3 regions of the Kribbella solani genome follow, and region 3 is predicted to be linked to each of the others. Evidence: riboswitches for the same ligand, from Rfam matches in the RefSeq annotation. Region 3 holds a riboswitch; each other region holds the start of a gene.
The links. Region 3 has a riboswitch for cobalamin ahead of HDA44_RS38850 (magnesium chelatase subunit D family protein). Riboswitches for the same ligand answer to the same signal wherever they lie in the genome.
Positions count from the first base shown of each region.

Region 1: another riboswitch for cobalamin. It lies ahead of HDA44_RS23105 (ABC transporter substrate-binding protein); the one in region 3 lies ahead of HDA44_RS38850 (magnesium chelatase subunit D family protein).
Region 2: another riboswitch for cobalamin. It lies ahead of metE (5-methyltetrahydropteroyltriglutamate--homocysteine S-methyltransferase); the one in region 3 lies ahead of HDA44_RS38850 (magnesium chelatase subunit D family protein).

Region 1 covers NZ_JACHNF010000001.1:5,065,620-5,075,568, reverse strand. Annotated here, with positions in the region: gene HDA44_RS23130 (hypothetical protein) at 1-185, opposite strand, end outside; gene HDA44_RS23125 (sterol carrier family protein) at 274-609, shown strand; gene HDA44_RS23120 (hypothetical protein) at 686-1,516, opposite strand; gene HDA44_RS23115 (MFS transporter) at 1,717-3,003, shown strand; gene HDA44_RS23110 (hypothetical protein) at 3,017-3,988, shown strand; cobalamin riboswitch at 4,042-4,225, shown strand; gene HDA44_RS23105 (ABC transporter substrate-binding protein) at 4,252-5,274, shown strand; gene HDA44_RS23100 (FecCD family ABC transporter permease) at 5,271-6,254, shown strand; gene HDA44_RS23095 (FecCD family ABC transporter permease) at 6,290-7,222, shown strand; gene pdxR (MocR-like pyridoxine biosynthesis transcription factor PdxR) at 7,294-8,778, opposite strand; gene HDA44_RS23085 (methyltransferase) at 8,807-9,607, shown strand; gene HDA44_RS23080 (hypothetical protein) at 9,604-9,744, shown strand; gene HDA44_RS23075 (CYTH and CHAD domain-containing protein) at 9,776-9,949, shown strand, end outside.
Region 2 covers NZ_JACHNF010000001.1:1,865,259-1,875,207, forward strand. Annotated here, with positions in the region: gene HDA44_RS08245 (alkaline phosphatase) at 1-394, opposite strand, end outside; gene HDA44_RS08250 (dihydrofolate reductase family protein) at 624-1,199, shown strand; gene HDA44_RS08255 (GNAT family N-acetyltransferase) at 1,255-1,827, shown strand; gene HDA44_RS08260 (hypothetical protein) at 1,832-2,203, opposite strand; gene HDA44_RS08265 (cation:proton antiporter domain-containing protein) at 2,254-3,969, opposite strand; cobalamin riboswitch at 4,053-4,273, shown strand; gene metE (5-methyltetrahydropteroyltriglutamate--homocysteine S-methyltransferase) at 4,413-6,665, shown strand; gene HDA44_RS08275 (helix-turn-helix transcriptional regulator) at 6,696-7,424, shown strand; gene HDA44_RS08280 (VOC family protein) at 7,490-7,858, shown strand; gene pta (phosphate acetyltransferase) at 7,970-9,949, shown strand, end outside.
Region 3 covers NZ_JACHNF010000001.1:2,377,599-2,387,547, forward strand. Annotated here, with positions in the region: gene HDA44_RS10700 (ABC transporter ATP-binding protein) at 1-307, opposite strand, end outside; gene HDA44_RS10705 (LolA family protein) at 310-1,458, opposite strand; gene HDA44_RS10710 (LURP-one-related family protein) at 1,561-2,166, opposite strand; gene bluB (5,6-dimethylbenzimidazole synthase) at 2,163-3,659, opposite strand; gene HDA44_RS10720 (cobyrinic acid a,c-diamide synthase CobB) at 3,656-5,116, opposite strand; gene cobO (cob(I)yrinic acid a,c-diamide adenosyltransferase) at 5,340-5,954, opposite strand; gene HDA44_RS38850 (magnesium chelatase subunit D family protein) at 5,954-8,032, opposite strand; cobalamin riboswitch at 8,091-8,220, opposite strand; gene surE (5'/3'-nucleotidase SurE) at 8,410-9,177, opposite strand; gene cobN (cobaltochelatase subunit CobN) at 9,190-9,949, opposite strand, start outside.

The DNA of each region.
Region 1 (9,949 bases), 2.7 Mb from region 3:
CCGTCGGCCTGGAGACCGTCGGTGCGCGACGGCGGACCCGAGGGAACCGGAGTCACGACCCCCACCTGCGGCTCGGCGGCGAACGGGTTGCCGCCGTTGATGGCGAGCACCGCGCCGAACACGGCCACGCCGACGGTCATTCCCGCCAGCGTCATCAGCAGCGCCTGGTGCCTGGGCGTGAGCATCCCGACCTCGCTTCCTCTGTCCCGCCCGATTATCGCCGACGAGAGGGGCGTCATCGCAAACTGCCGCGTACGCTGGCACGTCGTGGAGATGCCCGTTCCCCTTCAGCAGGCCTTGCAGCGTTACGACAACGGTACGGCGGATCGCGCCGACCTGAAGCTGTTGACGAAGGAGTTGCTGAAGATCCTGGTCGCGAAGGCACCAGGACATGCGGTCGAGGTACGCGTCCCGCCGTACGGCGCGGTGCAGTGCATCGAGGGACCGCGGCACACCCGTGGTACGCCCGGTGCGGTGATCGAACTGCCGCCGGAGCTGTGGATCTCGGTCGCCCTCGGCCGTACGACCTGGGCGGAGGCCCGCGCCACCGGCAAACTCCGCGCCAGCGGCGAACGAACCGACCTGAGCGCCCTACTGCCACTGACGTGAGTGAGCCGCGGCGCCCCCGCCTGGGTCGCCGCGGCTCAGCTTGTGGCCACGCGCTGGTGGATCAGCGCTGGTGGGATCAGCGGCCGGTGTTGCTGGCCCAGATTGGGGTGCGGCCGTAGACGACCACCAGGTTGCCGTCGTCCTGCATCTGCAGGACGGCGCCGTGGCGGACGGTCTTGGTGGCCCAGAGCGGCCGCTTCGCCGCGCTGTACACGACGAAGTTGCCGTCGGTCTGCATGGTCGCGTACCCGCCCTTGCTGATCGTCTTGGTGCTCCAGATCGGCGTCCGGCCGTTCTTCACGATCACCGCGTTGCCGTCGGACTGCAGCTGCAGCCGGTAGATCCGGTTGTGCGAGTACAGCGCGTTCGGCCAGGTCAGGTTCCGCCCGGAGCCGAGCGTGACCATGATCATGTACCGGCTCCAGGCCGCCTTGTGCCGGGTGTTGTAGATGACCAGGTTCGAGTCGTTCTGGACCTCGAGGTGGGCGCCGTTGCTGCCGTTGGTGCCGCTGGCCCAGACCGGGGTCCGGCCGGAGATGACGACCAGGTTGCCGTCCCGCTGCATGATCAGCGTCGAGGCCTTGCGGTTCGTCATCGTCGCCCAGATCGGGGTCCGGCCCTTGATCAGTACCGCGTTGCCGTCGGCCTGCATGACCAGCGCGTAGCTGCCGTTCTTGGACCGCCGGTACTGGCCGGGCTTCAGGTACTGCCCGGGCAGCAGCACGTCCGACACGGCGGCCGCGCGGGTCACCGCGGTCGTGGCGGTTCCGGCGGTCGTCGCCGTCGCGGTCGTTGCCGCCGTGCCCGCTGCCTGCGCGGCGGACGGAACAAGCAGGGTGGTACCGGCGGCAGCGCCCGCGACGAGCGTGCCGAGCAGCCGGGAACCGACCGACTTGATCGAGATCATGCGGGTCCTTTCGTCTTCACAATGCATCTGGAGGTCCGGCCGGATCTCCGGGCCGATTGACGCCCTGGGCAACCAATCGGTTCCAACGGTAGGACGCCGGGGGTCAGCTCCCGGGTCTGCCGCGACCCTTTCGGCGCAGGTGGAAATGGTTGCCTGAAAACAGGTTCGTCCAGGCCGCTCGGTGCTGTCACCATACTCAGGTGGCTCTAAGTCTCCGGACCCGCTTTTCCCGGCTGCGGGTGGATCTGACCCCGTGGCGTGGCTCGCGGGATTTCCGCATTCTGCTGGTGTCCGGCTCGGTGTTCTTCCTCGGCGGCATGGTCGGGTACGTCGCCCTGCCGTACCAGCTGTACCAACTGACCGGCTCCAACTTCGCGGTCGGCGCGATGGGTCTGGTGACGATCGCGCCACTGGTCGTGTTCGGCCTGTACGGCGGCGCGCTCGCGGACCATGTGGAACGCCGGAAGCTCCTGGTCGGTACCGGACTGGCGCAGGTGGTCATCTCCGCGCTGATGGTCGCCAACACCCTGCTGCCGAATCCACAGATCTGGCTGATCTACGTCTGTGGCGCACTGAACGCGATCGCGTCGTCACTCCAGCGGCCGAGCCGTGACGCGCTGCTGCCGCGGGTGGTGAAGCACGCGGAGATCCCGGCAGCGGTCGCGCTGAGCTCCCTGACCGCCCAGATCGGCCAGCTGGCCGGGCCGGCGCTAGGTGGGGTGCTGGTCGGTTCGGTCGGCGTGACCTGGGCGTTCAGCGTCGAGCTGGTCGGCATCATCTTCGCGACCCTGCTGTACGCCCGCCTCGGCTCGTACCGGCCGAGTGAGCAGACGTCCGCGCCCAGTCTGCGGGCGATCGGTGGCGGGATCACGTACGCGTTCCGGCGCAAGGATCTGCTGGCGACGTACCTGGTGGACATGGTCGGGATGTTCTTGGCGATGCCGATCGTGCTGTTCCCGGCGTTCGCGACCGAGGTACTGAAGGAACCGAAGCTGCTTGGTCTGCTGTACAGCGCGGAGGCGGTCGGGGCGATGTGCGCCAGCCTGACCAGTGGCTGGGCGAAGCACGTCCACCATCAGGGCCGGGCGGTGGTCCTGGCGACGATGTGCTGGGGCGCGGCGGTCGGGGTCGCCGGGCTGGCCCCGAACATCTGGTTCGCGATCGCGTTCTTCGCCGTCGCCGGGGCGGCCGACATGGTGTCGGGGCTGTTCCGTGCCGTGATCTGGAACCAGACGATCCCGGACGAGATGCGCGGCCGGCTGGCGGGGATCGAGATGCTCGGCTACTCCCTCGGCCCGCTCGGCGGCCAGGCTCGCTCTGGCGTGGTCGCGGACCTGACCACAGTCCGGACCGCGATCGTCAGCGGCGGCGCGCTGTGCGTCGTGGGCGTACTAGGTACCGCGGCCTGGTTACGCGAGTTCTGGCGCTACGACGCCCGCACCGACGAACACGCCGTCCGCGAAAGACAACTCCGCGCCGCGGGCTAGGCTTCGGGGCATCATGCGTATCCGCCGGGTAGTGATCACGGGGCTGGCTGCCGGACTGTTGGCCGGCTGTGGTGGGCTCAAGCCGGAGAACGCGCCGAGTGCGCCGCCGCTGGTGTCGGTGAGTACGCCGCCGGACTCGGAAACACCGTCCCAAACGCCGTCGGCGACGCCGAGTGAGTCCGCGAAGGCCGCCGACACGTTGTGCGTACGTATGAACGCGACCCTGGTGCGATCGACCCTCGCCGTACCGGTGGCGACCGTCCAGCCGAAGACACCGCCGGCCGACTTCGGCATCCCGACGTACGACGTCTGCCAGCTGGAGCTCGGCATCGGCCCGAACCCGCCGGTGCTGAACGTGGAGACTTCGGTGCTCCCGGCAACAAAGGCGATCCTGGCGGCAACCCAGAAGGCGTACGCTGCGACCAAGGGCGAACCGGCCAAGCCGGCCGTCGTGGGCGAAGGTGGATACGGGACCAGTACGTTCGTGGTGTTCTTGCTGGGCGGCAAGCTGTACAAGATCGCCGGGCCGAAGGCGACGCCGGCGAAGTACGTCGAGATCGCGCGGGACGTCGCGCTCCAGCAGCCGGGGCAGTTGGTGCCGGAGTGGCGGATCACGCGGCCGGAATGCGATCGCGGGTCGGCCGCGGCCGAGAAGGTGATGGGCGCCGCGGCGATGATCCGGCGGGACGGGCAGACCCTGAGCGGCGACCCGGTCTGCGGCTGGGTGAACTCGGCGAGTGTGCTGTACAGCACGGTCCGGCGGACCCCGAACGCCAAGGCCTTGATGGCTCCGATCCGCACGGCGGCGACGGCCCAGTCCGTACCGCTCGGCGACGAGGGGTATGTCGACACCGCCACCGGGCGGACCACGATCCGGGTCGGTGACGACAAGCTGGTCGACCTGGTCCCGCTGCCGGCCCGCGCGATCAATCCGGATCTGATGACGCAGTTCGCGCTCGCGATGTCGCCGCTGTACACGCGCTGAGCTGCCCTGCTGAGACGTTCGTCGCGATGCCCACCGCGACCGGATCGCGGGTGTTAGGGTGGCGGCGCCGTGGTGTACGGGAAGCCGGTGCGGTACCGGCGCGGCCCTCGCCACTGTGATCGGGATGTGCATCAGTCGTACCCGCGAGGGGACCACTGGCCGCGTGCGGCTGGGAAGGTCAGACCGGTGGACGCGGTACCCGTCAGCCAGGAGACCGGCCACGGCGTTGACCCGTCCACGAGGTGCTGGAGGAGCGGTCCGCCATGGCCGTTGTACGCGTTGTTGCCGCTGTCCTGTCCCTGTCGTTGCTGGCCGGCTGTGGTCCCGCCGCCGAGGCCGGCTCGCGCGCCGACGCGATCACCGTGAAGAACTGCGGGATCGACGTCACCGTCAACGGTCCACCGAAGCGCGTGTTCGCCGCGTACCAGCCGGCCATCGAAATGGCGCACGCGCTGGGTATCTCCGATCGGCTGGTCGGCACGGCGTACCTCGATGCGCGGGTGCTGCCGGAGTACGCCGCCGCGCAGGCGAAGGCGAAGTACTTCAAGAACCTGCCGAGTCGTGAGGAACTGCTCAGTCAGAACCCGGATTTCGTGCTGTCCGGGTTCAACGACGTGTTCAGCGCGGGCGGTAGCGACTCGAGTTTCGGTAGCCGGAAGAGCCTGGCCGACCTCGGCGTACGTACCTGGATCTTCAGCCCGCTCTGCCCGACCGCGGACGGCAAGGGCGACGAGGCGATCGACCCGGCGACGGTCTCGATGGACAACGTGTACGCGGACCTGCGTGATCTCGGCCGGCTGTTCGGCGTCGAGGACCGGGCCGAGAGCGTGATCGCGGACCAGCAGCGCCGGATCGCCGCGGTCGGGAACGCGGTCAAGAACGCGCCGCGGCCGACCGTCGCGATCATCCGGCCGGCGCTCGAAGGCGGTGGTCTGACGGTTTCCGGCGGACCGGATTTCGGTACCGTGCTGATCCGGCAGGCCGGTGGCGTGAACGCGTTCGCGGACCTGACTTCGAAGCGGAACGTGAAGATCAGCGTTGAGGAGTTCATCAAGCGCGATCCGGACTACGTACTGATCAGCGGGTGTTGCGACGCAGCCATGACGGCCGCGTCGTCGCAGCCCGATGTGGACAAGCTGCTGGCCAACCCGGCGTACGCGAATCTCAAGGCGGTACGCAACCGGCACGTGATCCCGTGGCTGTTCGCGAATCACTCGGCCGGAGTGCGGGGCGCGTACACCACCGAGAACCTGGCACACATCCTGCATCCTGACCTGGTCAAGTGAAGAAAGCGGGCGGTCTCGCCCTCTGCGTCGCGGTGCTCGGGGTCGCCGTGGTGCTGTCGTTGTGCGCCGGCAACCGGTGGATCGGGATCGGTGAGGTGTACCGGGCGCTGACCGAGTTCGGCGGCAGCGACACCGATCGGGTGATCCGGTACTTGCGGCTGCCGCGCACGCTGGCCGGGGTGCTCGTCGGCATCGCGCTGGGCCTGTCGGGCGGGGTGATGCAGGGCGTCACCCGGAATCCGCTCGCCGATCCGGGCATCCTCGGCGTGAACGCGGGCGCGGCGGTGGCGGTGGTCGCGGCGATCGGGCTGTTCGGGGTGCACAGCCTGAATGGCTACGTCTGGTTCGCGATGGGCGGCGCGCTGGTGGCGACCGTGGTCGTCTACCTGGTCGGGGCGGTCGGCGGTACGACGCCGGTGAAGCTCGCGCTGGCCGGCGCGGCGATCTCCGCGTTGCTGGGCTCGATCACCTCGGCGGTGACGTTGCTCGACCTGTCCACGTTGAACGAGTATCGCTTCTGGGTGGTCGGATCGTTGTCACTCGCGGACCAGGGGATCGTCGCCCAAGCGGTCCCATTTGTTGCTGTGGGCACCTTTTTGGCGCTGATGCTGGGGCGATCGCTGAATCAGCTTGCGCTCGGCGAGGATCTGGCTCGCGCGCTCGGTACGCGGGTGATGCTGGTGCGGTCGCTGGCCGGTCTTGCGGTGGTTGTGCTGGCCGGTACGGCGACTGCTATCGCTGGTCCGATCGGGTTTCTCGGTCTGGCCGTACCGCATGTCGCGCGGACGATTGTCGGGCCGGATCAGCGGTGGATTCTGCCTTGGTCGATGGTGCTTTCTCCGGCTGTACTGCTGCTTGCCGATGTTGTTGGTCGCGTCGCGGCACGGCCGGCCGAGTTGCAGGTCGGAATTGTCACCGCGTTGGTGGGTGCGCCGTTGTTCATCGCCCTGGTCCGGCGGCGGCGAATGGCATCACTGTGAAGGTTCACAGCGTTGTGGTCTCGGGCACTGCTTGGGTGTTCATTGTGCTCGTTGGCGCGTTTGCACTGACTCGGGGCGATTACACGCTGCCGATCGAGGAAGTCCTTCGTACGCTGTCGGGGCATGGCACTTTGATCACGTACGACGTCGTGGTGAACAACCGATTGCCTCGTATTCTCACCGGCGTCGGTGTCGGGATGGCGTTCGGGATGTCGGGGGCGATCTTTCAGCGGCTGGCCCGGAATCCGTTGGTCAGCCCGGATTTGATCGGCATCAACGCGGGGGCCGCGCTGGCCGCCGTACTGATCATCACCGTGATCGGGAGTGGGTGGATTCCGCTCGGTGCGCTTGTCGGTTCATTGGTTTCGGCGTTATGCGTTTACCTGCTCGCGTACCGGAACGGGGTGTCCGGGAATCGGCTCGTTCTCGTCGGGGTCGGCGTGACGGCGATCGTCGGTTCGTTGACGGCGTACCTGCTGACGTTGGCCGATATCTACACGGCGAAAAGCGCGTCGATGTGGCTGGCCGGGAGTCTCGCGGGACGGTCGTGGACGCATGTCGTACTGATCGGAATCACCTTGTTTGCCGGGGTTCCGGCGGCGATAGTGGTCGAGCGGCAACTCCGGGTGCTGGAGCTCGGCGACGACTTGGCGCGGGCGCTCGGCGCGCGGGTCGAGACCGTGCGCGGCGTACTGATCGCGCTCGGCGTCGGGCTGGCGGCGATGGCGACGGCGACCGCGGGGCCGATCGGTTTCGTCGCGCTGGTCGCTCCGCAATTGACCCGCCGCCTGGTCGCCGACCGCGCGGCCCGGCTGCCGACATCCGGCGCGATCGGCGCGTTGCTGGTGGTCGCGTCGGACCTGATCGCCCGAACGGTGGTCGCACCAACGGTCCTGCCAGTCGGCGTGGTCACCGCATTCCTCGGCGCGCCGTACCTGCTGTTCCTGATCGGTCGCCGAGTTGCATGACGACAGGAGGTGTCTGATCCAGGCGTCGGATCTCACGCTCAGCGATGCTCCACGGGGGTGCTTTGACGGCACTACCTCCTGTCGTAATGCAACTCTCCGGCGATGGTGGCGATGGCGGTGGTGATCTCCGTGGGGGTGCGGGCGGCGTAGCCGAGGACCAGGCCGGGGGCGTGCGGGAGCTGGCAGTGCCAGGACAGCGGATGGCATTTCACGCCGCTGCGCAAAGCCGCCGCGGCCAGCTCGACGTCGTCGACCGGGTTGTCGAAGGTGATGGTCAGGTGCAGACCGGCGGCGGCGCCGTGGATCGTTGCGGTCGGCAAGTGCTTGTGGATTGCGTTCACCATCGCGTCCCGGCGGGTCCGGTGCCGGCGGCGGAGGAAGCGGAGCTGCCGTTCGAGCTCGCCGGACTCCATCAGCTGCGCGAGGGTGAGCTGCGGCAGGGCAGCATTACCCAGGTCGGCGAGCCGCTTCTTGTTGATCAGTTCGTCCTTGTACTGGGCGGGTGCGAGCATCCAGCCGATCCGCAACGCGGGAGCGAGTAACTTCGAGACACTGCCGACATAGATCACCTGGTCACCGAGCATCGCCCGGAGCGCGGGCACCGGCGGGCGGTCGTACCGGTGCTCGGCGTCGTAGTCGTCCTCCAGGATCAGCCCGCCGTCGGCAGCCCACTGGATCAGGTCGCGGCGCCGTTCGCCCTCCAGGACCACGCCGGTCGGGAAATGATGCGCCGGGGTCACCATCACCACGCGCGCCCGGGATTCGCGCAGTACGTCCACGCGGAGGCCGTTGTCGTCGACCGGGATCGGCGGGACGCGCATGCCCCAGCTGCTCAGGTGCTGGCGCGAGCCGAGTGAGCCCGGGTCCTCGACGGCGATCTCGTGGATGTCGCGCTCGGCGAGTACCTGCGCGACCAGGCCGATCGCCTGCGCGACCCCGGCGACGATGATCAGGTCGTCCGGGTCAGCGGCGATACCGCGATATTGCGCCAGCCACGCGGCGACTGCCCGGCGAAGCGCGGGAGTCCCCGCCGGGTCGCCGTACCCGAACTGCGCCGACGCCAGATCGCCCAGCACCGCCCGCTCCGCCCGTAACCAGCCGGTCCGCGGAAACGCCGCCAGATCCGGCACCCCCGGCGTCAGGTCGATCCGCGCAGGCGCGTCCCGTAGCTGGTCGAAGATCTCCATCCCGGGTTCGTTCAGTTCGGTCGGCGTGCCTGCAAGGTGGTTGGTGATGGGAGGCGCGGTACTGATCGGGGCAGCAACAACCACCGTCCCGGCGCGACCTCGGCCCGCGACCTGCCCGTCCTCGGTCAGGCGTTGGTAGGCCTCGGTGACCACGCCGCGGGAGACGCCGAGGTCGGTGGCGAGGGTGCGGGTGGCTGGGAGGCGGGTGCCGACCGGGAGGTGGCCGGTGGAGATCGCCGTCCGGAGGTGGTCGGTGAGCCAGTCCGCGAGCCCGCCGGCAGGTGCCTCGGCAGCGTCCAGCTGGAGGAAGTCCGCTCCGGCCCGCGGCCCATTGGACCTGCCAATATCGGGCTGATTGGATCTGTTCACAGGTCCATTGTCGCGCGACCGTGGATACATGGGAACTGACTACGTCCACGGCTACACCCCGGCGGAGACACGCCGCCTCGCCGACCAGGCCGGGACCCTCGCGGACCTGCTGCACGGCGGCACCACCTATGCACCGGGCAGCCGGGTCCTCGAAGCGGGCTGCGGCGTCGGCGCGCAGACCGTACAGCTGGTCACCCGCAGCCCCGGCATCGACCTCGTCTCGGTGGATGTCTCCGAGGAATCGCTCGCGGAGGCCAAGAGCCGGGTCGCGGCAGCAGCGCCGTACGCGACTGTCGACTGGCGACACGCGGACCTCCTCGACCTGCGCGGCGAGAAGTTCGACCACGTCTTTGTCTGCTTCGTCCTCGAGCACCTCGCCGACCCGACCGACGCGCTCGCCCGGCTCCGCGAGTACCTCAACCCCGGCGGCACCATCACCGTGATCGAAGGCGACCACGGGTCGGCGATCTACCATCCGCGCAGCCCGAGCGCGCAGGCCGTCGTCGACTGTCTGGTCGATCTCCAGGCCGAAGCTGGTGGCGACTCGCTGATCGGCCGGCGATTGCATCCGCTGCTGCAGCAGGCCGGATACGGCGACGTACGCGTCGAGCCGCGGACCGTCTACGCCGACCCGGCCCGGCCGGAGCTCGTCGACGGGTTCACCCGCAAGACGTTCATCGCGATGGTCGAATCCGTCCGCGAACGCGCGCTCGCCGCGGGGCTGCGGACCGAAGCCGAATGGGCCGCGGGCATCCGCGACCTCGAACGCGCCGCCGAGGCCGGCGGCACCTTTCACTACACGTTCTTCAAGGGAGTTGGGCGAAGATGATCGGATTCCTCGGACTGATCGCGATCGTTTGCTGGGCCCTCAACCGGAACCGGCGACGGGAGATCCGGCTGACCACGTTCGGCATCCCGGATCGCGATCTCGAGCGGTTGGTGGCCGACTTGCGGGCGCTCAGCTGACCAGTTCATGAACGGCTGGTAAACATGGGACATGGCACCGACCGAGCAGCTGGAAATCGAGACGAAGTACGACGTCGACGAGAGCACCATCCTGCCCGCGCTGCACGAACTGCCAGGCGTCGCGAGCGTCGCCCAACCGGTCACCCTGGACCTCGAAGCGACGTACTACGACACCGCCGAACTCGACCTCGCCGCGAACAAGGTA
Region 2 (9,949 bases), 510 kb from region 3:
CGGCGCTGCTCGGGCCCTGCGAGATCCGCTCGTCGAGCGTCTTCTTGCCGGTCGCCCAGCTCGAGCCGGTGGAGGCGGAGTCCGGGTCGTAGTCGGGCAGGTACGGCGGCTTCGCGGCCGGCTTCACCGAGTACGTGGTGTCGAAGCCGGTGTACTTGGCCCGGTCGACGTTCAGCTTGTTGTGGACGCCCTGGTAGTACCGGGCGGCGGTGATCTCCTGGGTACCCATACCGTCACCGAGGAAGAAGATCACGTTCTTCGGCCCGCGCTGCGGGTGCCCGCCCTTCGCCTCGGCGGAGTCGAACGCGCCACCGGCGGCGGCCGAGGCCATCCCCGCCGCGGCAATCACCGAGGCCGCGGCGAACGCGGCCACGAAAGCCTTTTTCCTGATCATTACGGGCCTTTCTGCTCGGACAAAACATCCGGAACGTATGCGTCTCCGCCGCCCAGCAGGTGACCAGCAACCAACCATCAGATGACGGCACGTTGCGTACTGTTGGGAGGACCCTCCGTGCTGAGTGACCTGGATCACACCGGATTGCAATGGCAACGTGTCGAGCTGCCCGGCGCCCGCTCGACGCACTGGCATCAGGCAGGACCACGAACATTCAAGGAGCAAGCAGATGCGTACCCTCATCACCACCGCGTTCATGTCCCTCGACGGCGTTGTCGAGGCGCCTGGCGGCGACACGGACTACCGGAACTCCGGCTGGACGTTCAAGGGCATCCCGTTCGACCTGGACGCGTACGCGCTGAAGGGCGAAGAGCAGGCCGAGGCGACCGCGCTGCTGCTCGGCCGGGTCAGCTACGACATGTTCGCGCCGGTGTGGCCGAGCATGACCGACGACTTCCCCGGCTACAACGCGATGCCGAAGTACGTCGTGTCGACCACGCTCAAGGACAGCGACCTGGTCACGAACTGGGGTGACATCACCATCCTTCGCTCGCTCGACGACGTCGCCGCCCTGAAGCAGACCGAAGGCGGCCCGATCATCGTCAACGGCAGCGCCGCCCTGAACCGCAACCTGGCCGACGCGGGCCTGATCGACCGCTACAACCTGCTTGTCTTCCCGGTCCTCCTCGGCGCCGGCGACCGCCTCTTCTCCACCGCCGACAAGGACAAGCAGCCCCTCAAGCTGACCGACAGCCAGGCGTACCCGAACGGCATCCAAAAGCTCGTCTACGAGGTCCAGCACTGACCAAACCTGTCCTAGCTCCGTACTACCGTGCGGGCATGGACATTCTGGGGTCGCGATGACGATCGAGGTGCGGGCGGCGGAGGTGTTTGCGGATGTGTGTGCGGTGCTGGGGCCGAAGTCGCCGGCCGCGAGTGTGTGTTTTTGTCTTAGTTATCGGGTGCCGTCGGCGGTGAACAACTCGTTGCGGGGGCCGGCGCGTGGGGAGTACGTGGCGGGGCTGGTGCGGGAGAAGCCGGCGCCGGGGGTGATCGCGTACGACGGGGAGACGCCGGTCGGGTGGGCGGCGGTGGCGCCGCGGGCGGTGACGGCGTTCGCGCGGAACCGGAAGATTCCGCACGTCGACGATCTGCCGGTGTGGTCGTTGTGGTGCATCCGGGTCCGGCCGGGGCATCGCAAGCAGGGGATCTCGCATGCGCTGATCGCGGGGGCGGTCGAGTTCGCGCGCGACAACGGCGCGCCGGTCGTGGAGGCGTACCCGTTGGACAACGGCGACAGCAAAGTCGATCTGACGATGGCGTACGCGGGGCTGCGGAAGAACTTCGAGCGGGCCGGCTTCCGCAAGGCCGCCGACACGACGTCGGTCCTCGCCGGTCACCACCGCATCCTGATGCGGCTCGACCTCAGCTGACCGGTCAGCCGGCCGGGTGCGTCAGCCAGCGCGCGGCCGCGTTGTACGTGTCCGCCGGGCCGTCGTTGAACGCGATCGCCGCATCCGGGGCGTGCCGCCGGACCAGGTTCACCACCGTCTCGAACAGGTCCAGCGAACCCCGGATCCCGCCCCCGATCACCACGCACTCCCACGCCCGCGACGCCAGCGCCTCGCTGACCACGGTCTCGATGTCGTCGCTCCCGTCCAGCCCGACCAGACAGGTCTGTACGCACACGTCGTGCGCCACGAACTGGTCCATCCCGGCCTGAAGTCCGGTGGCCACCGGTTCCGGGTCCCACGGCCCGGGCACCCGGTACGGATCGAGTCCGATCACCAGCACACGAGGTGTATCCATGATCGGACCATACGCCCGCCCGAGCTCTGGATCCGTGAAGCGATGCCCTACTACGTCGTGCTGAAGCCGCGCTCCATCGTGTCCAGGAAGGACTCGACCTGGCGGTACGTCGCGGTGCTGTACGCGCCGATGCCGCGTTCGGACTGCAATGCTTCGCGCATCGCATCCAGGTACCGGCGTTGAAGTACCGCCATTTGCTCGCGGATGTCCGGTTTGGTGTCGCGGAACTGCCGGCTCCCGGACATCAGCCGCGGCACGATCCGTTCCTTCAGCGCGCTCACCGCCGCCGGGTCGAGTGGTTCGCCATCGACGGTCTGTTCATCCAGCGGACCGAGCGCGTCGATCGCCGCCTCGCCGATCTGCCGCATCAGCGCCTGCACGGAGTCACGCTTGTCCTCGGCGCTCTCCGCGCGGAACCGCATCCGCGCGATCACGGCCGGCAGCGTCAAACCGAACAGCACCAGCGTGATCAGCGCGACGATGAAGGCGGCCAGTACGACGGTGGCGCGATGTGGTGTCCCGGCCGGGATGGTCTGCACCGCGGCGACCGTGACGACGCCGCGCATACCGGCCCAGCCGAGCACGATCAGCCCACGGCCGGTGATCGGCTCACGTTCCTCGAAGTCGATGTCGGCGTGGCTGCGGGCGAGCCGTTTGCGGGCCCAGGCGAGCCGGTTCTCCTCGCGCTCCCCCGACGGTTCCATCGCGTCGAGGCGTTCGCCCATCTCGCTCAGCCTGGCCCGGAGCTGGTCGTTGCGGTCGCTCGACCCGAACCGGCTCTGCACGGCGGGCCAGGCCAGTCCGAGGAAGCGCAGCACGATCAGCAGCACGACCACCAGCAGTACGAGCAGGGTGATTTCGCCGAAGGTCGTCTCGGCGCGGGCGTCATCGACCAGCTCCGGCAGCTGGTAGCCCATCGCGAGGAAGACGCCGCTTTCCAGGATGAAGCTGATCGTCGTCCAGGTGGTCGCCTGCGTCTGCCGGTCCCGCGCGGTGAATCGCCGGCTGCCCAGCGCGCCGGTCAGCAAACCGGCGATCACCACCGCGAGTACGCCGGAAGCGTGCACGCCCTCGGCCGGGAAGTACGCGAGGAACGGTACGGCGAACGAGATCGTCGTGTTCAGCACCGGGTCGTCGAGCCGCTGCCGGAGCAACGCGGTCAGCAGGCCGACGGCGCCGCCGATCAGGATCGCGCCGACGACCGCCCAGGCGAAGTCGAGGGCGGTGTGCCCGAGGCTGAAGTGCGTGGTCACCGCGAGCGCCGCCAGCGCGGTCCGCAGCACCACCAGCGCCGACGCGTCGTTGACGAGGCTCTCCCCCTCGAGCACCGTCATCAGCCGCGGCGGCAACCCGACCCGGTGCCCGATCGCGGTCGCCGCCACCGCGTCCGTCGGGCTCACCACCGCTCCGAGCGCGACCGCCAGCGCGAACGAGATGCCCGGGAGCACGGCGTGGACGAGCGCGCCGATCACCAGCGCGGACACGATCACCATCACGACCGACAACCAGGAGATCAGCCCGAAGTTCCGGCGTACGTCGAGCACCGGCAACTGCACCGCGGCCGAGTAGAGCAGCGGCGGCAGTACGCCCGCGAGGATGATCTCCGGCTCGATGTGGATGGCCGGCGTACTCGGCAGATAGCTGGCCCCGATCCCGAGCGCGACCAAAAGCAACGGCGCCGCCACCCCGGTCCGGCGCGCGAACACCGACGCGGCGATCATGATCGCGAGCCCGCACCCGGCGATCAGAACAATCTGATGATCCACGTAACCGCACCTTAGGCCACCGATCCGGGATTTCCGCGCACCTGACTGCTGGACAATTGCCGGGGAGGTGCCGGCGGGACGCTATTGTCTGAGGTACCGACGGTTCGCCCGGTCATGCGGTTCGTGACCTGGCGAGGCAAGAGGGAACCCGGTGGGAATCCGGGACTGCCCCGCAGCGGTGAACGGGAACGACCGCCGTCAACAGCACTGGACGCAAGTCCGGGAAGCGACGGCCAGTAGGTTCACCGGTCATACGACCGGTCCGCCCGTGAGTCCGAAGACCTGCCGTTGGTCCGCGTACCACCCGGTATGCGGCGGATCGGATGTCCCGTGGGAGGACCCGCCCGGCCCCGCGGCAGCACCGGTCCTCCCGGGCAGCCGTGGCCGGCACGTCGTACCCGCGAGGCCCGCCGATCCCTCGGCACGCTCGCGAGGAGAGAGACGTGAACACCCTCACCACGGTCCTGGGATACCCGCGCATCGGCCCCAGGCGCGAACTGAAGCACGCCCTGGAGACGTACTGGCGCACCGGCGACCAGGATGCCCTTGAGGCGACCGGCCGCCGGCTCCGGGAGGAGACCTGGCAGCAACTGCAAGGGCTCGACTCGGTCCCCGGCAACACGTTCTCGTACTACGACCAGATGCTGGACCACGTTCAGCTCTTCGGTCTCACACCGGCCCGCTTCCGGCAGCTCGGCCTGTCGCCACTCGACACGTACTTCGCGATGGCCCGCGGCCGGGACGATGTCGCGCCGCTGGAGCTGACCAAGTGGTTCGACACGAACTACCACTACCTGGTGCCCGAACTCGACGGGACCACGACGTTCGGCCTGGAGCCGGAGAAGTTGCTGGGTGAGCTCGCGGAGGCGCGCGCGCTCGGCGTCGAGCTGCGCCCCGTACTGATCGGTCCGCTCACCTTCTTGTTGTTGTCGAAGGCAACCACGCCGGATCTGAACGTACTGACCTTGCTGGAGCCGCTGCTGGACCAGTACGTCGAGCTGCTCGCCGTACTCGATCAAGCCGGTGCCAGCTGGGTGCAGCTCGACGAGCCCGCGCTGGCCCAGGACCGTACGCCGGCCGAACTCGACGCCCTGCTTCGCGCCTATGACCGGCTCACGGCCGCGCCCGACCGCCCGAATCTCCTGGTCGCTACCTACTTCGGCGACCCCGGCGGCGCACTGCCCGTGCTCGCTGCCACCGCCATCGAGGCACTCGCCGTCGACCTGGTGTCCGCGCCGGGCCTGGTCCGGCGGATCGCCGAGCTCCCGTCGCTACGCCGCAAGACCGTGTACGCCGGGGTGGTCGACGGCCGCAATGTCTGGCGTACCCGGCTCGGCGACGCGGTCTCGACCTGTACGGACCTGCGGGCCGTGGTCGGCCGGCTCGGCATCTCCACCTCCTGCTCGCTGCTGCACGTCCCGTACGACCTGGAGGTGGAGGACGAGCTCGACCCAGCTGTCGGGGACCGACTGGCATTCGCGCGGCAGAAGGTGGACGAGGTCGTCCTGCTCGGCCGCGCGATCAACGAGGACTACGGCGTGCTCGTCGATCTGGAGCGGGTCAAGCGGCGGCTCCCCAACGAGTCCGATCTCCTCCGGGATCAGGCAGTACGCGAGCGGGTGGCCGGCGTACGCCCAGAGGACCGGCAGCGGGTGCCGTACGAGGAGCGTCGTACGGCGCAGCAGGCACTAGGACTGCCCGCACTGGCGACCACGACGATCGGATCGTTTCCGCAGACCGCCGACGTCCGCAGGATTCGTACCGACCTGCGGGCCGGGCGGATCACCCGGCCCGAGCACGACGAGCGGTTGCGTACGGAGATCCGGCGCGCGATCGAGCTTCAAGAGGAGCTCGGGCTGGACGTCCTGGTCCATGGTGAGCCCGAACGCAACGACATGGTCCAGTACTTCGCCGAGCGGCTGGACGGCTTCGCGACGACCAGGCTCGGCTGGGTGCAGTCGTACGGCAGCCGCTGTGTCCGGCCGCCGATCCTGCACGGCGACGTCTCCCGGCCGGGTCCGATCACCGTCGGCTGGACGTCGTACGCCCAATCGCTCACCGATCGTCCGGTCAAGGGCATGCTGACCGGGCCGGTGACGATCCTCGCCTGGTCCTTCGTCCGCGACGACCAGCCGTTGGCGACCACGGCCGACCAGGTCGCGCTGGCGCTCCGGGACGAGGTCGCCGATCTGGTCACGGCCGGGAGCCGCGTCGTCCAGGTCGACGAGCCGGCTCTGCGCGAACTGCTCCCGCTCCGGGAAGCGGATCGCAAGGCGTACCTCGACTGGTCGGTTGGGGCGTTCCGGCTCGCGACCGGCGGGGCTCCGGCGGCGGTCCAGGTCCATACCCATCTCTGCTACTCCGAGTTCGGTGCCGTCATCACCGGTATCGACGGCCTGGACGCCGACGTGACCACGATCGAGGCGGCCCGGTCCCGGATGGAGGTGCTCGGCGACCTCGGCTCGATCGGTTTCCGCCGTGGCGTCGGACCGGGCGTGTACGACATCCACTCGCCGCGCGTGCCGAGTACGGACGAGGTCCGCGCGCTGATCCGCGCGGCGCTCGCGGTGGTCCCGGCCGACCGGCTGTGGATCAATCCGGACTGTGGCCTGAAGACCCGCGACTGGCCCGAGGTCCGGGACTCGCTGCGAAACCTGGTCAGCGCCACCCGGGAGGTGCGCGCCACACTCGGCTGATCTGTCGGTGCCGCCGTCTAGCCTGCGGACATGAATCGGATGGATCGGTTGTACGCCCTCGTGGAGGAGCTTCGCGCGGCGGGGTCGCGGGGGCGTACGGCGCGGCAGCTGGCCGAGCGGTTCGAGGTGAGCGTGCGGACGATCGAGCGGGATCTCAGCGCGCTCGGGCAGGCCGGGGTGCCGCTGGCAACCAAACCGGGGCGTACGGGTGGGTACTCGGTGGATCGCGCGATGACCTTGCCGCCACTCAACTTCACGCCGCGGGAGGCGATGGCGGTCGCGGTCGCGCTGAGCGGGAGTGAGCATGCGCTGTTCGCGAAGGACGCCCGGAGCGCGCTGCTGAAGATCGTGGCGGCGATGCCCGCGAAGGATCTCGACGAGGCACGGGCGGCCGCGGCCAAGGTACGGCTGCTGGTCCGGCCCGCGCCCGATCCGGACGGTGAGATCGCCGAGCAGATCTGGCGGGCGATCAGCGACAACGCGGTGCTGCGGATCGTGTACACCGACACGAACGGGGCCGAGACCGAGCGGGACGTCGAGCCGCAGCATGTGGTGGTCGCGCAGAACGGCTCGTACCTGACCGGCTGGTGTCACCTGCGCCAGGAGGACCGGATCTTCCGGATGGACCGGATCGTCCGCGCGGAGCGTACGCCGGTGCCGCGCCGCCGGGCGACCGAGGAGCTGAAGGTGGTCTGCCGGGACCCGGACCTGCCGATCGAGGCGCTGCGGCCGGAGGAACTTTTCCCAACACCGACATAGGGCTGTCGCGTCCGGCTGGAACCGTGGAACTCGTTCGACGATCGATTCGATGAAAGCGAGTTCCCATGACTCTTCCCGGACCCGGCACGCTGGCCTGGTTCGAGGTCGCGACCGATGACCCCGACACCGCCCAGAAGTTCTACGGCAACCTGTTCGACTGGACCTTCGTCCCCGAGGCAGACGGCTTCGACTACCGCAACATCAAGGCAGCGGACGCGGAGCGGCCGATGGGTGGCATCCTCGGCACCAGTGGCAAGCAGCCGAACCACGCGGTGTTCTACATCGTGGTCGCCGACATCGAGGCGACCTGCGCGGAGGCGGTCCGGCTCGGCGGCTCGGTGATCAGCAAGGAGCTGGACGGCGTACCGGCGCTGGCGCATCTGCGTGACCCGGCCGGCAACCACTTCGGTATCTTCACCCAGCCCGGCGACTGAACCCGGTGCTCGCCGGCCGCGTGGAAACGCGGCCGGCGAGTTTCCACGCCCGTCAGGTGACCATTCACGGTCATTCCCCAACTCGTCCGGATCTCCGTATCGTCAGCGGTCATGGAACGCAGCGTCTACATCGCGTCGCTGGAAGGCACGACCGGGAAGTCAGCCGTCGCCCTCGGCGTCCTGCACCAGCTCGCCCGGCACGCCGGGCGGGTCGCGGTCTTCCGGCCGATCGTGCAGGTCGGCGCCACCTGGCTCGGCGGCCGCGATCACCTGCTCGAGCTGCTGCTCGCGCAGGACGCGGTCGATCAGGAGTACGCGGACTGCATCGGCGCCAGCTACGCCCAGGTGCACGCCGACCCGGACGCCGCGCTGGAGCTGATCGTGCAGCGGTACCGCGCGGTCGCTGCCCAGGCTGATGCCGTTCTGGTCGTCGGCAGCGACTATTCCGACGTCTGCGCGCCGACCGAGTTCTCGTACAACGCCAAGATCGCGGCCAATCTCGGCGCCCCGATGCTGCTGGTGGTGAACGGGCACGAGCGGCGGCCGCACGAGCTGCGCGCGCTCGCCGACGTGACCGTCGCCGAGCTGACCGCGAACCATGCCACGCTGCTCGGGCTGATCGCGATCCGGGTCGCCCTCGACCAGGGCGAGCGAGTGATCGCGGCCCTGGACGGTCTCGGCGTACCGGCCTTCGCGCTCCCGGAAGAGCCGGTACTCAGCCAGCCGGTGGTCCGCGACCTGGTGGCACCGATCGGCGGCCGGCTGCTGAGCGGCGATCCACAGCTGCTGACCGAGGAGGTCACCGGCCTGCTGGTCGCGGCGATGACGATGCCGCGCGTACTCGACCATGTCTTCGACGGCGCGGCGGTGGTGATCGCAGGCGACCGGTCGGAGGTTATCCTCGGAGTGCTGATGGCCAACGCGTCCGGGACCTGCCCGCCGATTTCCGCCGTCGTAGTGAACGGCGACGTCGAGCTGCCCGCGCAGATCCGTGAGCTGATCGACTGCCTCGGTTTCACCCTGCCGATCATCGAGACCCGCCTCGACACGCAGACCACCTCGACCCGATTGACCGCGGTACGCGGGCGGCTGACGAAGGATGCGCCGCGCAAGATCGACACCGCGCTCGCCTTGTTCGAGAAGTACGTCGACGGGCAGGCGCTTGTCGATCAACTCGCGCGGGCGCGAAGCACTGCGCTGACACCGTTGATGTTCGAGCATCGGCTGGTCGACCGGGCGGTGGCGGACCGGAAGCACATCGTCCTGCCGGAGGGCGATGACGAACGCATTCTGCGTGCGGCCGACGTACTGCTCCGGCGTGGGGTCGCGGACCTGACCTTGCTGGGCGATCGTGATGCGATCAGCCGGCGGGCGGAGTCCCTCGGCGTGGACGTGTCGGCAGCGCACGTCGTACACCCCGAGCACAGCGAGCTGATTGAGCAGTTCGCCGCCGAGTACCACCGGCTGCGGCAGCATCGGGGCGTCGAGCTCGAGCAGGCACGTGAACAGGTCCGCGACGGGTCGTACTTCGGCACCATGATGGTCCAGCTCGGCCTCGCGGACGGCATGGTGTCAGGCGCCGTCCACACCACCGCGCACACCGTCCGGCCGGCGCTCGAAGTGGTGAAAACCGTCCCCGACGTGTCGATCGTGTCCTCGGTGTTCTTCATGTGCCTGCAGAACCAGGTCCTCGTGTACGGCGACTGCGCCGTGAATCCGGACCCGACGGCCGAGCAGCTCGCCGACATCGCCATCTCGTCCGCGGCCACCGCGGTCGCGTTCGGCCTCGAACCACGGGTCGCGATGCTCTCGTACTCGACCGGTTCTTCCGGTACCGGGACCGATGTGGAAAAGGTGTCCAAGGCAACCAGCATCGTCCGGGAGCGGGCGCCACGGCTGCCGGTCGAAGGACCGATCCAGTACGACGCCGCGATCGACGCCGCCGTCGCGCGGACCAAACTGCCGGACTCCCCCGTCGCCGGCCGGGCGACCGTGTTCGTCTTCCCGGACCTGAACACCGGCAACAACACGTACAAAGCGGTCCAGCGCTCGGCGAACGCGGTCGCTGTCGGCCCGGTGCTGCAGGGACTG
Region 3 (9,949 bases):
CGAAGCGCAGCAGGTTCGCCTGGCCGGTCCAGAACGGGTAGAACGCCGGTCCTTCGACCAGGGCGCCGACCCGCGGCAGGACGCGGAGGTGTGCTTTCGGCATCGGCTCGCCGAGCAGCTCGACCGCGCCCGCGGTGGGCGCGATCAAGCCGAGCAGCATCCGGATGGTGGTGGTTTTACCCGACCCGTTCGGTCCGAGGAAGCCGTACACGCTCCCGGCCGGGACCTCCAGGTCGACCGCGTCCACCGCGACCTGCCCGCTCCGGAACCGTTTGGTCAGGCCGTGGGTGACGACCGGCGCGCTCACGGTCAGCGCGGGGCCTTCGCCGCGGCGGCCTGCAGGGTGTCCGGAGTGACCAGACCGGCGAAGATCCGGCCGTCGTTGGTGATCAGCGCGCTGACCATCTTGCTGGTGACGATCTTGCCCGAGCCCCACGGACCCTGCACGGTCGGCGCCTTCGCCAGCAGCTGGCCGAGCTGACCGAGCTTGCCGTTACCACCGGTCAGATCCGCCGTCTGGGCGCCGCGGATCATGACCACGCTGTCCCAGCCGGTACCGATCACGGTCGGCTTGTCCGCGTTCGCCGAACCCGGCTTGCGCGGCAGCAGCTTCGGGGTGGTCTTAGGGTTCACCTGCTTCGGCAGCTCGGTCTTCGGCAGCCCGCTCTTCGCCGGCGCCTTCTGCTCGGTCACCTTCACCCCGGCCGGCGGCGTGAACGTGAAGCTGCTCGCCGACGGTACGTCGAACGACACCGAGGTGAAGCCGAGCTCGACCGCCGGGTTGCCACCGGACCGCGGCATCACCGTCACGTCCAGCGGGACCCAGGTCTTGGAGTCGACCGCCACCGTCACCGAACCGACTGTCGTCTTGTCGGTCTTCGGCACCAGCTTCAGCTTGTACGCGTCCCGGCCGGCGACCTTCTCGGTGCCGCTGACCTGGACCTGGGTGCTCGGGTCGATCGCGGCCAGGAACTGCTTCGCGACCGCCTGCGGGTTGTAGTTCTGCTGCGGCCGCGTCTTCTGCGGCGTGCTCGCCGAATGCGCCGGCAGGGTCAGCTTCGTGGCTTCACGCTTGGACGAGTCGTACGCCCAGGCGGACTTGCCGTCGGTGGTCCAGAGCTGCTCGGCCTGGTTGTCCAGCAGCGAGACCCGCGCCTTGTCCGGCGTCGCGAACGCGACCCGCGCGGTGTGCTGGCCACTCAGCAGGTCGGTGAGCTCCCGGGTGCCGGGTGCCATCCCGGGGATCGCAGGCAGGCCGAGGTCGGCACTCGACTGCACGGTGCCGCTCAGGCCGTCGACCTTCGCCGACTGCACCTTCGTGAGCAGGTCCTGCGCGGAGATGTTCGGCAGCTTCGGTGAGGCGTCTGCCATCACCGGGCCGATTGCCCCCACTCCCGCCACCACGGCGACTGCCGCGACCGGAACCAACCACCGTCGACTGCGCTGCGCTACGCCCATGGATACAGCCTCGCACCGCGTGCGGACGGAACCAAGTGCCCTCGGGGTAGGTTCACCCGAAAGAGTGAGGCCGGCGTACGACCGTGGTCGTACGCCGAACACTCAGCGTGACTGCAAGGCGTCCAGCGCGACCGTCATCGCCGCGGCGACGCGGAAGTCGAGGCGCTGGTCCTGGACGTCGATGCGGTACCGGTCGCGGACCGAGACCTTGCGCTCGACCGACAGGACCGGCCGGCCGGAGCCACGGTCGGTGAAGTCGAAGTGGAAGATGAACGGCAGCGGGATCTCACCGACGAACGGGACGAACTCCCAGACCCGGCGGACGATCGCGATCGTCGCGTTCCGCTCGGTACCGTCCGCCTCGACGCCGGCCGCGCTCAGCTGCCAGCTGGACCGGAGCAGGCTCTTCCCGAACTCCTTCTTGAACCAGCCGATCGGCTGCCCGTTCGCGTCGTACACGTCGTAGCCGGAACCGAGGTCGATCGTCTTCCGCGCCTTGAACGAGAACACCGGCTGGGTCTTCGTGTCGTCGGTGTAGAACGTCACCTGCTCCTTGAACGCCATCCGCTTCTGCTGCGCGAACGCGAGCAACGCTCCGTCGCTGCCGTCCGGGTTGGTGGCGATCAACTCGTACTTGTTCGCCATCAGGGTGATCCGCTGTTTCATCGAGAACTTGGGTACGTACATGGGGGACGGCTGCTCAGTCATGCGGAGGAGTGTCGCAGACCGGAGGCCGACGCGCCGGTGGCGATGCCCTGGGCGAACGCTTCCGCGTGGTCGGTGCGGTCGGCGATGCGTACGTGGAGGTGGCCGATGCCCTGGAGGGCGAGGTCGCGGGCCAGTTCGATGCCGAACTCTGTTGCTTCAGGCGCGGTGCGGGCGTGCCGCCAGAGGACGCCGAAGTTGGCGGGTGGTTTGGTGGGGCCCAGATCGACGGCCAGGTCTTCGGGGTGCCGCAGGCTGGACGCGTCGCCGCCGATGATCACGTGGACTGTTTGACCAGATGTCGCGCCCTCGCCCGGCTCCCCCGCCCGCGCCGGCTCTCCCGCCTGTCCCGCTTGTCGCGTCACTCCCGGCTCTCCGGCCTCGAGCGCTTCGTTGACGATCGACACGTCTCGGTTGCCCCAGGTTTCGTGGTGTACGGCCCAGGTGAGCGGCCGGCGTTTCGCCCAGCCCGTACGGACCAGCTCCGGCGCGGTCGCGAACTCGGCGACGTGTCCGACGCAGAGGTACCCGACCAGCTCGATGTGCGCGGGCAGACCGAGGACGCCCGCGACCTCTTCGGGGGTGAAGAACGAGACCCAGCCGACGCCCAGCCCTTCGGCGCGGGCGGCGAGCCAGAGGTTCTGGATCGCGATCGCGGCGGAGAACCAGGTCGTACGCGGATCGGCGTGCCGCCCGAGCACGTGCCTTCCACCGCGGCCGGGGTCGCAGGTGACCGCGAGGTTCACCGGCGCGTCCAGGATCGCCTCGATCTTCAGCCCGTCGAACGCGGCGCGGCGATCGTCCGGAAGTGACGCGGCGAAGGTGTCGCGCTGGGCGGTCGCCAGGTCGTGCACCTTTCGCCGGAGGTCGCGGTCGCGGATCACCAGGAAGTCCCACGGCTGGCTGAGGCCGACACTCGGCGCCCGGTGCGCGGCCTCCAGAACCCGGGTCAGCAGAAGGTCGTCGACCGGCAGATCGAGGAAGCCCCGGCGTACGTCCCGGCGCTCGGCAATAACCCGATGCACTGCTTCACGGGCCGAGCCGTCGTACGCGGGGGCGGGTGTGATGCGCTCGCCCGTCGACTCGTCGTACGCGGGAGCGGGTGTGGTGTGCTCGCGGGCCGGCTCGTCGTGCTCGGGGGTTGGGAGGTGGCCGATGGCTACTGTTGCGTTGGGGCTTTGTTGTTTGGTGCGGATGAGGCGCGCACCGGCGGCCAGGACCGCGGCTTCGGCGACGCTGGGTGTGCCGATGTGGTGCTGCACCTTTTCGCTGGGGGTCGGAGGCGATTGGGTGGCGAGCTCGCTGGTCTCGAAGGTGCGGAGCTCGGCGTTCAAGTCTTGGGCCAGACGTTTTAGAGCAGGTTCTTGCTCACGGCCGGTGCGGGTCGCGACCACGTGAACGTCTCCGGTGACGTCGTGGAGTCCATCGCGTACGAGCGCGGTCAGCTCTTCGTACGAGGTGCCGCCGCGGAGGCCGATGCCGACGACGAGCTTCATCGGCTTCGGGCGGCCGCGACGAAGCGGACCGGGACGTCGGGCGTGGCAGTCCAATGGACGTGCAGGTAGGACGCGTGGACGTGTGGAAGCGTCATGCCCTCCGCACCGGCCGGCAGGTACCAGGCTGGTGTGAGTTCTTTGGTACTTGGCGTGATCGTGGTGCGGTGGAATTCATGACCGCGGACGCGACGCCCTTCGTCGTAGAACGCGGTGGTCGTGGCGGCGACGGCGGTGCGGTAGCCGAGGGTCAAGCGGGAGGTCATCCGCGCCGTCGCGGGGAGGACGCCGGTCATCGGGTGGCCGTCGAGTTCGCGGCAGAGGTAGAGCAGGCCGGCGCATTCGGCGATCACCGGGAGACCGACGGAAATCCCGGCGGCGACCTGGTCACGGAGCTTGGTGTTCGCGGACAGGGCTTCGGCGTGCAGCTCGGGGAAACCACCGCCGAGGTAGAGCCCGGCGGTTGCCTCGGGCAACTGATCGGTGAGTGGGTCGAAGGTGATCACCTCCGCACCGGCCGCCTCGAGCAGCTCGGTCGTCTCGGTATACCGAAAGGAAAACACCGGCCCACCCGCAACCGCAACAACCGGCCGACCGCCACGCCCCAAACCGGTTTGGGGCGGCCTACCGCCCTGGATCGGCAGGTGATCCTCCCCAAACCGCTTTGGGGCAGCTTGCCTTCCCAAATCAGGAGGTGGTGCTCCCCGAACCGGTTTGGGGAGGATGGCGGTGGTGGGGTTCCAGGGGGTCGCGTTGTGGTGGGGTGCGGCGTGGGCGGCCGTGACTACGGATTGGAGGTCTACGCCCTGGTGGACGAGTTCGGCGGCTGCCGCGACGGCTTGCTCGGCCTGGGCTTGTTGTTCGGGTGCGGGGACCAGACCGAGGTGGCGGCTGGGTACGGTCAGCCGCGCGTCGCGGCGCAGTACGCCGAGCACGGGTACGCCGGTCGGCGCGACACCGGCGCGTACTTCGGTCTCGTGCCGTTCGGACCCGACCTTGTTCAGGATCACGCCGACGATGCGTACCTCCGGGTCGTACCCGACGAACCCCTGCACCACCGCGCCGACGCTCCGTCCGGCCGCGGACGCGTCCACCACGAGTACGACCGGCGCGCGGAGCAGCTTCGCGACATGCGCCGTCGAGGAGAACCCTTCGGTGCCGAGCGCGCCGTCGTACAGGCCCATCACGCCTTCGACGACCGCGAGGTCCGCCCCGGCCGCGCCGTGCTGGAAGAGCGGCGCGACCCGCTCCTCCCCCGACAGCATCGGGTCGAGGTTCCGCCCGGGCCGCCCGGTCGCGACCGCGTGGAACCCAGGGTCGATGTAGTCCGGCCCGACCTTGAACCCGGCCACCGTGTGCCCGGCCCGCCGCAACGCCGCCATCAACCCGACCGCGACGGTCGTCTTCCCCGCCCCCGAAGCCGGCGCCGCCACCACCACCCGCGGAATCAACCGACCCACCAGCCCATCACCCACCCCGGCACTCGAGCCCGCCCCAACACCCGGCCACTGCCCACCCCGACACCCGGCCCATCACCCGGCCACTTGCACACCCCAGCACTCAGGCATGCCCCAACACCCGGCCGACCGCTCGCCGCACCACCCGGCCGACCGCTCGCCGCACCACCCAGCCGACCGCTCGCCGCACCACCCGGCCGACTGCTCGCCGTATCACCCGGCGCGGTCACCACTCGATGCCTTTCTGGCCTTTCTGGCCGGTGTCCATCGGGTGTTTGAGCTTGGTCATCTCAGTGGCCAGATCGGCCGCCTCAACCAACTTGGGATGCGCGTCCCGCCCAGTGATCACCACGTACTGGTGCCCCGGCCGATCGCTGAGCGTCTCGACCACCTCGTCCACGTCCACCCAGCCCCACTTCATCGGGTACGTGAACTCGTCCAGCACGTAAAGATCGTGCGCCTCGGCCGCGATCCGGCGCTGGATCTCCCGCCACCCCTCCAACGCGTCGGCCGCGTGATCGGCATCCGTACCAGGCTTGCGCGACCAGCTCCACCCTTCACCCATCTTGTGCCACTCGACCGGTCCGCCCTCGCCGGTCTCGTCGTGCAGCCGCCCGAGCGCCTTGAACGCGTTCTCCTCGCCGACCTTCCACTTCGCGCTCTTCACGAACTGGAAGACCCCGATCCGCCAGCCCTGGTTCCACCCGCGCAACGCCATTCCGAACGCGGCGGTCGACTTCCCCTTCATCTCCCCGGTGTGCACCATCAGCAACGGCCGGTTCCGCCGCTGCCGCGTGGTCAGGCCGTCATCCGGTACGGCGACCGGCTGCCCTTTCGGCATCAGGCCGCCTTCCGTTCGCTGACCGTACGGACAAGGTTGCCGGCGGCAACATCCCCGAGATCGAGGTACTCCGCGCCGAGATCGCCCGCGAGCTCCGCGGCCAGCCCGAGCCGTACGCCGCGACGCGGTTCGCAATCGACCACCACCGTCGCGATCCCCCGCTGTCCCAACCACCCGGCCGCCTCCCGGGCGCGGGCGAACGCGTTCTCGCCGTACGTCGCGCGACCGTCGGTGACGAGTACCAGCAACGGTCGCCGGCGCGGATCGCGGATCGCGGCGACCCGAAGCAGCTCGGCCGTCTGCAACAAACCTTCCGCGAGCGGCGTACGCCCACCGGTCGGCAATGATTCGAGCCGTCGCACCGCGGTTTCCACGCTGCCCGTCGGCGGGAGCGCGACCGTCGCGCCGGCGCCCGCGAAGGTGACCAGCCCGACGGTGTCGCGGCGCTGGTACGCGTCCAGCAGCAGCGAAACGATCGCGGTCTTGACCTCACTCATCCGCTTCTTCGTACCCATCGATCCGGATGCGTCGACGCAGAACAGGACGAGGTTCCCTTCGCGGCCTTCGCGTACGGCGAGCCGCACGTCCGCCGCCCGTACCGTCAGCCCCGGACCGCTCCGCCCACGCGCATGCTGATGCGGCGCCGCGCTCCGAATCGTCCCAAGCAAATGCGGCCGCCCGGCTTCCCGCCCGACCCGAGCCCGGTCCCCCACCACGCGCCCCACCTCGGTCAGCGCCCGTGACCTCCGCCCAGCCACACCCACCCCAGCAGCCCGCACACTCAACAGCCGCGCCTTGTACGGCTCGCCACTACCCGCGACGTCGCCGCTCGGAGCAGGACCAGCAGTCGCCTCACCAGGTACTTGCTCATCACCATCAGCTGAAGTTGAAGGGTCGACGCCCCCGCCCGGCCCGCCACTCGGATCATCGGGCCCGTCGTCATCCGGGTCTTCTTCTGGGGTGGTGTTGTTGATGGCGTCTTCGAGTTGCTGGTCGTCCAGGCCGGGTGCGTCGAAGGGGTTTCGCCTGCGCCGATGTGGCAGCGCGAGCTTCGCGGCCGCGCGTACGTCCTCGACTTCCACGACCGTACGACCGCACCAAGCCGCGTGCGCGACCGCCGTCCGCGCGGTGACCAGATCGGCGCGCATCCCATCAACGTCGAACGACGCGCAGATCTCCGCGATCTGCCGCAACGCCGCGTCGGTCAGGATCACGTCCGGCAACAACCCCTGCGCCTTCACGATCCGCTCGGCCAACTCACGTTGCGCGCCGTCGTACCGCTCGGCAAAGTCGGCCGGACCTGCCTCGTACGTGAGCCGCGCGCGCATGACCTCGACCCGCACGGCCGGATCCCGGCTGGCGACGACATCAACCGTCAGACCGAACCGGTCGAGCAGCTGCGGCCGAAGCTCGCCTTCTTCCGGGTTCATCGTCCCGACGAGTACGAACCGCGCCGGGTGCGTCACCGAAACACCATCGCGCTCAACCGTTGCCCGGCCCATCGCGGCGGCATCCAGGAGTACGTCGACCAGGTGATCGTGCAGGAGGTTCACTTCGTCCACGTACAACAGCCCACGATGCGCCGCCGCCAGCAACCCCGGCTCGTACGCGGTGACGCCCTCGGCCAGCGCCTTCTCCAGATGCAGCGAACCGAGCACCCGGTCCTCGGTCGCCCCCACCGGCAACTCCACCAACCGAGCCGCCCGCCGTATCCCACCACCAACCGAGCCATCACGCGAGGCGTCGGTGCCGTGTGGGGCGTTGGCGGCAGCACCGTGCGGGGTGTCGGCGGAGGTGCGGTGCGGAGCGTCAGCGGCAATGCCGTGCGGGGTGTCTGGGCAGGTTGGGTCGGGGTGGTCCGGGTCGCAGGAGAAGCGGCAGTTCGGGATCACGTCCACGGGCGGGAGGATCTCGGTCAGGGCGCGGACGGCGGTCGACTTCGCCGTGCCCTTCTCGCCCCGGATCAGCACCCCGCCGATCGCCGGCGACACCGCCGCCAGGATCAGCGCCAGCTGAAGATCGTCCATCCCGACGATCGCGGTGAACGGAAACCCGGCATCAGATCGAGCAGCCCGCATCGGCGGAAGTCCCTTTCGTCGAGCGGGTGTCCACGCCCGCTACGGCACTGGTACGCCGGCGTACCGGCGGACGGCCGTAGATGTCCTGGCTTCCGGACCCCGAAGGCTCCGGTCACAGTGGCGGGACCGCCCCGGACTCCCAGCAAGCTGGTCACCGGTGTTCCTCCACAACCGTCGCCCCGATCATGGCACACCGCCCGGCAACCAACAGGAGGTGGTGGACCGAACAACGGGTACTGGTCGCCCGAACCGACCCGTTCCACCCACGCGCGGGCGCAACCGCCCAGCCCACCACCAACCACTACCCGCCCGCCGGTACCGATCAGCAGTCAGGCGTAACCGGGTGAGGGCTGCCAGGTGGTGGTGTTGGGTGCGGGTTAGCGGGTTAGGTGTTTGTCGAGGGTGGTTGCGGCGGTGTCGTCTTGGATTTCGCGGATGCCGAGGATCGGGGTGACGGTGACGAAGCCGGCGTTCAGGAGGGCCTCGTCGGTGCCGGGGAGCGGATTTGGGCGGGCGGGTTCCAGTTCGATCATCGGGTCGCCGGTGGGAGCGGTCGTGCCGATGACGCGGGATCGGTTGATCGGGGCCAGGGTCGCGTGCCGGACGCCGGCGAGCTGATTCAGCGGGCGGTCGGGGACGTTGATCGTCAGGACGGTGCCGACAGGTTCGGGCGCGATCCAGCCGAGCGCCTCGCCGGCGACGGTCGCCGCGGTCACCCAGTGGTCCGGGTCCTCGGAGTCGATGCTGACCGCGACCGCCGACGTGTTCTGACCGGCGGCGGTGAGCGCGGCCGCGACGGTTCCGGAGTGGAAGATCGGCACGCCGATGTTGGCGCCCCGGTTGATCCCGGACAGCACCAGATCCGGCGTCCGCCCGAACGCACCGACCGTGGCCAAGGTCACCGCGAGCGCCGGCGTCCCGTCGATCCCGGTGTACGTAACACCGTTCTCCTGGTCGGACTCGCTCCGGATCGGCCGGTCGAGCATGCCGGCGCGGGCAGATCCGACCCCGCTCTCGTCGTTCAGCGGCGCGACCACCAGCACCTCGTACCCGAGCCCGGCGATCACCGGCGCGAGCGCCCGGATTCCCGGCGCGAGGTAACCGTCGTCGTTGGTGATCAGGACCCGGAGCTGCTCTGGCGGCATGGCTCCACCCAATCAGCCCCGGTCTTCGATGTCACCCTCCGTCTCAAGGACGGCGCCGCGCAGCGTCTCCAGCGCCTCGTCGGACGGCTCCGCCCACAGACCGCGCTGGGCCGCCTCGAGCAGCCGTTCGGCGATCCCGTGCCGGGCCCACGGGTTCGACTTCCGGAAGAATTCGGCCATCTCCGGGTTCGCGACGTACTCGGTGGTCAGCGTCTCGTACATCCAGTCGTCGACCACGCCCGCGGTCGCGTCGTACCCGAACAGGTAGTCGACGGTCGCGGCCATCTCGAACGCACCCTTGTACCCGTGCCGCCGCATCGCCGCCATCCAGCGCGGGTTCACCACCCGGGCCCGGAAGACCCGCTTCGCCTCCTCGTCCAGCGTCCGCGTCTTCACCTGCGCGGGTACGGCCGAGTCGCCGACGTACGCCTTCGGGTTGGCGCCGGTCAGGTGCCGCACCATCGCGATCATGCCGCCGTGGTACTGGAAGTAGTCGTCGGAGTCCATGATGTCGTGCTCGCGGGTGTCGGCGTTCTTCGCCGCGACCTGGATCCGGGCATACGCGCGTTCCATCGAGCCACGTGCTTCCGCGCCGTCGAGGCCCTTGCCGTACGCGTAGCCGCCCCACACCGCGTACACCTCGGCGAGTTCCGCGTCGGTGCGCCAGTTTCGCGCGTCCACCAACGGCAACAGCCCGGCGCCGTACGAGCCGGGTTTCGATCCGAACACCCGGGCCGTCGCCGAACGTATACCATTGCCCTCGGCAACGTCG